One region of the Pseudalkalibacillus sp. JSM 102089 genome, then DNA from elsewhere that is predicted to be linked to it. Evidence: riboswitches for the same ligand, from Rfam matches in the RefSeq annotation. Region 1 holds a riboswitch; the other holds the start of a gene.
The links. Region 1 has a riboswitch for S-adenosylmethionine ahead of ABVF21_RS16675 (sulfite oxidase-like oxidoreductase). Riboswitches for the same ligand answer to the same signal wherever they lie in the genome.
Positions count from the first base shown of each region.

Region 2: another riboswitch for S-adenosylmethionine. It lies ahead of ABVF21_RS00560 (homocysteine S-methyltransferase family protein); the one in region 1 lies ahead of ABVF21_RS16675 (sulfite oxidase-like oxidoreductase).

Region 1 covers NZ_JBEWYW010000008.1:115,483-119,700, reverse strand. The annotation lists gene ABVF21_RS16690 (GNAT family N-acetyltransferase) at 1-155, shown strand, start outside; gene ABVF21_RS16685 (GNAT family N-acetyltransferase) at 253-684, shown strand; gene ABVF21_RS16680 (GNAT family N-acetyltransferase) at 881-1,345, shown strand; SAM riboswitch class I at 1,407-1,505, shown strand; gene ABVF21_RS16675 (sulfite oxidase-like oxidoreductase) at 1,589-2,251, shown strand; gene ABVF21_RS16670 (copper amine oxidase) at 2,549-3,898, shown strand; gene ABVF21_RS16665 (ABC transporter substrate-binding protein) at 4,176-4,218, shown strand, end outside.
Region 2 covers NZ_JBEWYW010000001.1:115,905-120,122, reverse strand. The annotation lists partial or broken gene ABVF21_RS00570 (bifunctional 2',3'-cyclic-nucleotide 2'-phosphodiesterase/3'-nucleotidase) at 1-282, shown strand, start outside; gene ABVF21_RS00565 (DUF3895 domain-containing protein) at 404-1,402, shown strand; SAM riboswitch class I at 1,486-1,595, shown strand; gene ABVF21_RS00560 (homocysteine S-methyltransferase family protein) at 1,675-2,724, shown strand; gene murB (UDP-N-acetylmuramate dehydrogenase) at 3,164-4,087, shown strand.

The DNA.
Region 1 (4,218 bases):
GACTAGAAATTCGTTGCAATGCGACAAATAGGCGAAGTCGGCGAATTGCCGAGAAACAATTGTTTCAACTTGAGGCTATTTTACGAAACGACCATGTCTCAATTGATGGCAGTAAACTAACTGATACATGCGTCTATGCTTTAACAAAAAAATAAATTTGGTAAGAATATGCACCTTACTTATGGGAGGAATAAGGTTCTTGCATCAAGAATAAACGAGTAATGAATGATTTTGATGATGGAGGGAAACTATGTGATCGAACGAGCGACGATAGAAGAAAGAGATTTTATTTTATCGAATTCCATTCAATCTGTTAATGAAGGAACGACAAATCCTGGTATCGTAAAAGAAGAGAAAGCACTCGAAATTGTATCATCTATTCTGGATCGAGGTGGTTACCACCTCATTTATCGCGACGAAGGGGAAATTGCTGGCTGGGTATTACTTGGAGAAAACACGGATTATTTTACAGAAAGCAAGCATGGGTTCATTTATGATGTATTTGTTTTTCCAAAGTTTCGTGGGAAAGGGTATTCTAAGCAGCTGGTTCAAGCGAGTATTGAAAACTTCAAAGAACAGGGATATGAGGAAATTCGTTTGAATGTGTATTCCTCTAACTTCGCGAAATACATTTATAAAGACATTGGATTTCGAGAACTTCAAACAATCATGGTTTATAAATAGTTGTCCAGCTTCTTTTCATTTATTAAAAGAATGTGAAAAACAACTCATAATTAATCATCATGCCCTTGGAACTTGCTACACTATTTTTGCAGGGACTTCCCCGGTTCCTGCCCCCCTTAAAATATAAAGTGTGAGCCCCATGCATTTCCCAGCATGGGGCTTTTCCTTTTCAATCGCGCAGAAATGAGGGAGAGTATTGTTATATCAATTTAAGTTAATAAGTCATGAAGCAGTCGAGCGAATTATCTCCTGGAACTATGATGGGGTATACTCATTTTATAATATGGACGAGGATCTTGAAGATCTAAAAGAGTTCCGAGAAGATGCAGTCAGCAATGAAAATTATTGGAGCGTTTACCAAAGGGATCATCTTATTGGTTTTTTTAGTTTTCATGAGCATGAAGACAACCATATAGAAATTGGTCTAGGAATGTGTCCCTATAATGTTGGAAAAGGAGAAGGCTTTTCTTTTTTAGAGGCTGGCCTTCAAAAAGCAGTTGAATTGTATCATCCAACTTCCTTCGGAATGGCAGTAGCTGAATTTAATAAACGAGCCATAAAAGTGTATCAAAGGGCTGGGTTTCAAATCACTCATCTGTTTATGCAACAAACCAATGGGGGAGAGTTTCAATTTGTTGAAATGAAAAAAAATCTCGTTTAAAACAATAATTGCAAAATACTAAATAGACCGATAGAATGAATCAAAATTACATTATTTAATTTCCTTATTGAGAGAGGCGGAGGGACTGGCCCTTTGATGCCCGGCAACCTGATAGACAAGGTGCCAAATCCAGCAGAGTCTATGCTCTGAGAGATAAGGAAGAGCTCTGAAGCGAACTCTTCCTTATTAGTTAGGAAGAGTTTTTTAGACGATTCAATAAATGAGAGACGGGTTGTGAAGAATTTGAAAAAAGCTGACCGTATTCGCAAAATGAAAGTTCCAGATGCAAGTGAAAAGTATGGTGATCGTCTGCCACCGGGGCAAGTACTTACAGAAAGGTTCCCTATTCTACATGAAGGTGATGTACCTGTGTATGAGATGTCGACATGGAACCTAAGTGTATTTGGAGAAATTGATAAGGAAGTGATCATTTCCTATAGCGACATACTTGCCTTACCACAGAAGAAAGTAAAGTGTGATATTCACTGTGTCACAAGGTGGTCTAGGTTTGATAATACTTTTGAAGGGGTTTTGATTAAGGATTTTATGAACGCATATGGGATAGTACCGAAAACGAACTATGTTATGCTACATGGAGACTATAACTATTCAACGAATATTCACCTCACTGACTTAATGAGAGATGATGTTATTCTTGCCCACTCAGTCGATGGAGAGAAATTAACGGCAAAACACGGATGGCCTCTTAGGTTAGTTGTACCGCATCTCTACTTCTGGAAAAGTATTAAATGGATCAGAGGGATAGAATTTATCAATGAAGACAAACCTGGTTTTTGGGAACAAAACGGATTTCATAACCATGCCGATCCATTTAAAGAAGAAAGGTTTTCTGGAGAGGATTTGGGACTACCGGAAGATGAATGGGAGAAAAAAGAGTTTGATTAATTTTTCTTAAAAAAGCGGGCGTGATTAACACATATAGAATTGATTGAGGAAAAGGTAGTTTATTATCACATTCTAAATATCATCATATCTATAAAAAAATAGTTAAAATTTGAAAGTCAGCAGAACCTTAGTATGTGTGGGTTTTGCTGACTTTTTATTGTCTCGTAATTAAAAAAAGAGAAGAATTTTAAAAAAGAATGATCCAAATGGATCTTCTCTCCGTTAGCTAAGTGTAAATCAAAATTAAGGGGAGTGGATTTGATAATGAATACGAACAAGAATATGAAAAAGAAAGTGATCGATTGGAAAAAGGGACTATTAATTGTTCCGCTTAGCTTTTCACTTTTAATACCAACTGCTGGAGCATTTGCCTCTGACCACGACGAGCAAATGGACAAGCCTACAGTAGAAACACCAGGTGCTGATCTTCGTGCTGATCTTGGCCATTTACTAAGTGAGCATGCTTATCTTGCAGTAGAAACAATGAGAAAAGGAGCTGAAGGTTCTGAAGATTTTGAAGCTTCTGCTGGTGCCTTAAGTGAAAACACGGAAGACCTTACAGCTGCGATTACATCCGTTTATGGTGAAGAAGCAGGAGCTGAATTTAATGAAATTTGGAGCAATCATATCGGTTTCTTCGTTGACTATGTGAAAGCAACAGGTAATGAAGATGAAGATGCAAAACAAAAAGCTTTAGATAGTTTAGATGGTTATAAAGAAGATTTCTCTAATTTCTTGGAAAATGCAACTGGAGAACGACTTCAAGCTGAAACATTGTCTGAAGGACTTCAAGCTCATATTAATCAGTTGATTGGTTCATTTGATAGCTATGTAGCAGGTGATTATGAGATGGCTTACGAGAAAGAACGTGAAGCGATTGCTCACATGCAAATGGTGGCTAAAGGATTCTCTGGTGCCATTACTGATCAGTTCCCAGACAAGTTCGAAAACACAGAAGCCGTAACACCAGCCTCTGATCTTCGTGCAACATTAGGTCATTTATTATCTGAACATGCTGGTCTTGCAATGATGACAATGCAGAACGGAATCGACGGATCAGAAGACTTTAATGCATCTGCAGATGCACTAAGCAAGAATACGGATGATCTAGCTGCTGCGATAACTTCTGTATATGGTGAAGAAGCAGGCAATCAATTTAAAGAAATGTGGTCTGGACATATCGGTAACTTTGTAGAATATGTTCAAGCGACGGGAGCTGAAGATGAAGCTGCTCAAGAAAAAGCACTAAAAGCGCTTGAAGACTATCGTGCAGACTTCTCGAGTTTTCTTGAAACAGCAACTGAAGGTAGATTAGAAGCGGGACCATTATCTGAAGGGTTACAAATGCATGTGAATCAATTAATATCTGCGTTTGATAGCTACACTACGGAAGACTACGATGCAGCTTATGATTCGGTTCGTGAAGCTTATGCTCATATGTATAAGCCGGCAAAGGGACTTTCTGGTGCTTTCGTAAACCAATTCCCGGATAAATTCGCTATGGAAGCTATGCCAACTGATATGCCTAAAACAGGTATGGGTGGTACAGCTGAACAGCAAATGCCAATCGAATGGATTGTTGCAGCTATTCTTGCAACTATGGCTGCAACTGGCGTAATTGTTCGTAGAAAAATGCAGAAAAGCTAAGGGAATAGATGATAGGGTAGCCTAACATACCCGTTAGAAAAGCAATAGCCAAAGTGGCTATTGCTTTTCTTCGTGAAAAGAACGATGAACTTGCCGTTCTTACGCTATAGGAAATGGTTTTATTATAGTTTGAGATGTAAGGAGCGTTACAGCATCATGTTTATAAAAAAGGTATACTGATAATGGGAAAATAGATGATGTCTGACTATGAAACACAATTAAGTTCGTCAAATATGTCTTTCAGTTGCTAGGATAGTTTATAAGAGGGGGAAACTAGATGAAGCAAAAGTTAACATTTATTATCGCAACGCTACTTTTTA
Region 2 (4,218 bases), on a different contig from region 1:
CCTGATGAAAATAGACAAATTTTAATTGACTATATTCTTGAAAACAAAACAATTAATCCAACAGCTGATCAGAACTGGTCATTTCACACAGTTAATAAGAAGAAACTGAACGTCACTTTTGAATCCTCGTTACAAGCCAAAACCTATGCGGAAAGCATTCAAACGATTCATTTTGTTGATGAAACAGAAAATGGTTTCGCTAAATATACACTCGACTTAACGAAACAGAAAAAAGAAAAGCATCATCATAATCATAAGGGCGAGCACGGCCGCCATCGTTAAGAACGAATTCACGCCAATTCATCAGAATTGGCGTTTCTTATTTTAAGAATTTATCCGATGCAAACAATAGTAGAATATTTACTGATATAATGGAATTACTATCGTACAGAAAGGGATTTATATGACACAAAGCCTGACAAGCACCCAAAGAGATGAGCTTTTTTCAGATCTGACAAATGAGCAACAAACGTATGTAATGAATTTTCTTAAACGCGGTAAAAAAACGGCTTTTGCGAATGTCATAGCTAGAAGTAAAGGGCGGATGATTCCAAGTGGGGCAACGGATGAAGAAATCAGGATGCTGCTTGATGATTGGATACTAGAAGATTACATCGATGCGGGCTTCGTTTCAGATGATTTAAAATGTGAGTGCGGTCGCTCTTTACGGTATCAGTATGTTGTTCGACATGCAAAAACAGGAAAAACACGGCGTTTCGGGATAAATCATTTCGAAGAGCATACCGGATTACCCGCTTCCATTGTGAGAGAAGTTGTGAAGGGATTTATGGAAATAGATTATGAGTTGGATGAGCTACTGTTGAAAAGACAGAACGGCTATCCTACATACGACATTCCTGAAGGATTGAACCTTCCACAAGACATTGAACAGCCACTTTCATTAAATCTTCCATTACTAGATCTACAAGAAAAAAGGCTAAACAGTTTAATCAGATCTTATCGTGAAGACCAAGAAGCTTTTCAAAGAGGGAGCAACACTGTAGAACAAGTAGTCAACCCGAAAAGCAACCAGGAAGAACCGAAATCAGAAGAGGAATTACAAGGTTCTTTTGATTTGTTCGCGGAAGATGTTCAAGAACCTTTACAAGAAAAGACAAGCGAGAAACCTAAGGAAACCTATTTTGTAGGAGACCTTTCATTTACAACACAGGAAGCGGTAGACTCCTATATTCAGCAAGGTATGGAAAGTGCTCTGATGATTTGTGAGCTTTTGATTAAGGAAGGAAAGGTACAAGACAAGAGATACTCCACAAAGAAACCAAAAATTTATTTTGCTGTTTGTACCTACCTCGATTCATTTGTTGCATCTGGATCAATGTCAGTCGAGCCGATAGGGCGTGAAGATCGCATCTATCGACTGAAAAGCAAGAGATCATCTTAACATTTCATAATTATCAGATAAGTGATTGACATTTCCAGTTAACCGGTCTATAATTTCACACATGTTCAAAAATTAAATCAACACTCTTATCAAGAGCGGCGGAGGGAATAGGCCCTATGATGCCCGGCAACCTTTCAACTACGGTTGAAGCTGGTGCCAAATCCTACAGGTGATATCACCTGGAAGATAAGAGGAGGATTATGTTAGCAAACCCTCTTCTTATTGTTTAAGAAGAGGGTTTTTTATTTTATCCAGAAAAGGAGCTGTTACACATGAAAAGAACACTTGAAGAACGATTGCAAGATGGTCCAGTTATTTGCGGGGAAGGTTATCTATTTGAATTAGAGCGTCGTGGTTATTTACAAGCAGGATCATTCGTACCTGAAGTTGCCCTAGACAATCCTGAAGCGCTAAAACAAACGTATCGTGATTATATGCTTGCAGGTTCAGATGTCGTACTTGCTTTTACGTATAATGGTCACCGAGAGAAAATGAGGATTATTGGAAAAGAAGATTTGTTAGAACCGCTCAATAGACAAGCTATCCGCCTGGCTAAGGAAGTTGCGAAAGAACACCCTGAAGAAGAAGCGCTAGTCGCAGGAAACATTTCAAATACAAACTTATTTGATCCTGAAGATGAGGAAAGTAAGGAACAAATTCGATCGATTTTTGCTGAAATGGTGAAATGGAGCAAAGAAGAAGGCGTTGATTTCATCAATGGGGAAACTTTCTACTACTATGAAGAAGCAAAAATAGCGCTAGAAGAGATTCAAAAGCAGGATCTTCAAGCTGTAATTACACTCGGACTCATGAGTGAGAACATTTTAAGGGATGGCTATACCGTTGAAGAGGCTTGCCGTTTGTTAGAAGAACAAGGAGCACTAGTTGTTGGAATGAACTGTTTTAGAGGTCCGGCTACAATGCAACCATACATTGAAAAAATCAGACAGTCTGTTAACGGATACGTTGGAGCTCTTCCAATTCCTTATCGTACATCAGAAGAACACCCAACATTCTTTAACTTACCAGACGGTGGCTGTGCGTGTACATTGCCAACAGAGACGACCTTTCCAACCTCTTTAGATCCGCTTTATTGTAACCGTTATGAGCTAGCGGAATGGGCTAAGGAGGCACAGCAGGTTGGGGTCAATTACTTGGGACTCTGTTGCGGCGCTTCTCCAAGCATGCTGCGAGAGGTGGCTGAAACAGTTGGCAGAACAACTGTAAACTCGGTATATTCTCCAAATATGGAAAAGCACTTTTTGTTTGGAACTGATGAGACATTGAAAGATAACAATACGGCTTATAGAGCAAAGGCCTAATTTATAACAACAACCGGAGAACTTAATTTCTCCGGTTGTTGTTTTTTTACCAAAAACCTATTTGTAGACCTGTACTACAGTATTTAAAGCCATTTTTACATAGGAGATTATATCTACTACATTTTTTCTATAAACTGATTATTTTTGATAACGTTGGCGATGATTAGTAACAGTATCAGTTGAAGAGTAACGAATACAATGGTTTTTGCATTTGATAGGATAACAGCATTTTTCCAATCACGATGTCTGAAATTGATTTTTCCGCTATATAAGTTGCTTTCCAAGTAACATTCTTTTCGAATTAAAGGCTTCTTTTATGAAAAACATCATATTTATGAAGTAGTTGTGTTATTATTTTAAATGTGTTTGAATATGTCCATGAAACATTATTGAACTCAAACCACAATGAAAACGAACTGTTTTATAAGCGAGGTAGCCTATGAATAATCAAAATTTATTAAATGAACTCCGCTCCATTTTACCCAGTGCGGAACTGAAGATAAATGAGCCATTAAATGCACATACGTATACAAAAATGGGTGGATGTGCGGATGTCCTTGTGTTTCCTAACACGCTAGAGGACGCACGAGCAGCAGTTGAGTACGCCTATCAATCTAACTATCCATTAACCATTTTAGGAAAAGGCTCTAATGTTATTATCCAAGATGGAGGCATTAGAGGAATTGTCCTGAATCTTTCTTCACTAAAAGCCATTCAAAAAGAAGAAGAAAAAGTTATTGCTCAAGCTGGCGCACGTATTATTGATGCTTCTGAATTTGCTCGTGACAGCAAACTAAGTGGACTCGAATTCGCTTGCGGGATCCCAGGCTCTGTCGGCGGAGCTGTTTATATGAACGCAGGAGCATACGGTGGAGAAATCGCGGATTGTCTCGAAAGCGTTCTTGCTGTAACAAAGGAAGGAAAGCTCGTTAAATTGACAGCTGATGAACTTGATTTATCTTACCGTCATAGTAATGTAGAAGAAAATGGTCTTCTTGTCCTTGAAGCTACTTTCAAGCTTAAAGTTGGAGAGTATGAGGATATTAAAGCAATCATGGATGACTTAACGGAAAAACGTGAAACAAAGCAACCGCTAGAATACCCTTCATGTGGCAGTGTGTTTAAACGACCTCCTGGCCTTTTTGCTGGTAAGCTCATTCAGGACTCACAGCTTCAGGGTACACGAATCGGTGGAGCTGAAGTCTCCAAAAAGCATGCTGGCTTTATTGTAAATATCGATAATGCGACAGCGACTGACTATCTGGACGTGATTCATCATGTGCAGCGAACAGTAAAAGAAAAGTTTGATGTCGATCTTGAACGTGAAGTTCGCGTCATAGGGGAACCACCTGAAAAACCATAATTCACATGACAGCCGCTCTTACAAAAAGAGCGGCTTTTTAGTGTTCTTTCACCGATATTCGATAAATCTGTGAACATATGAAATCTGCACAATAAGTGCATACTTTACGGATAAAGTAGATATTGGCATAC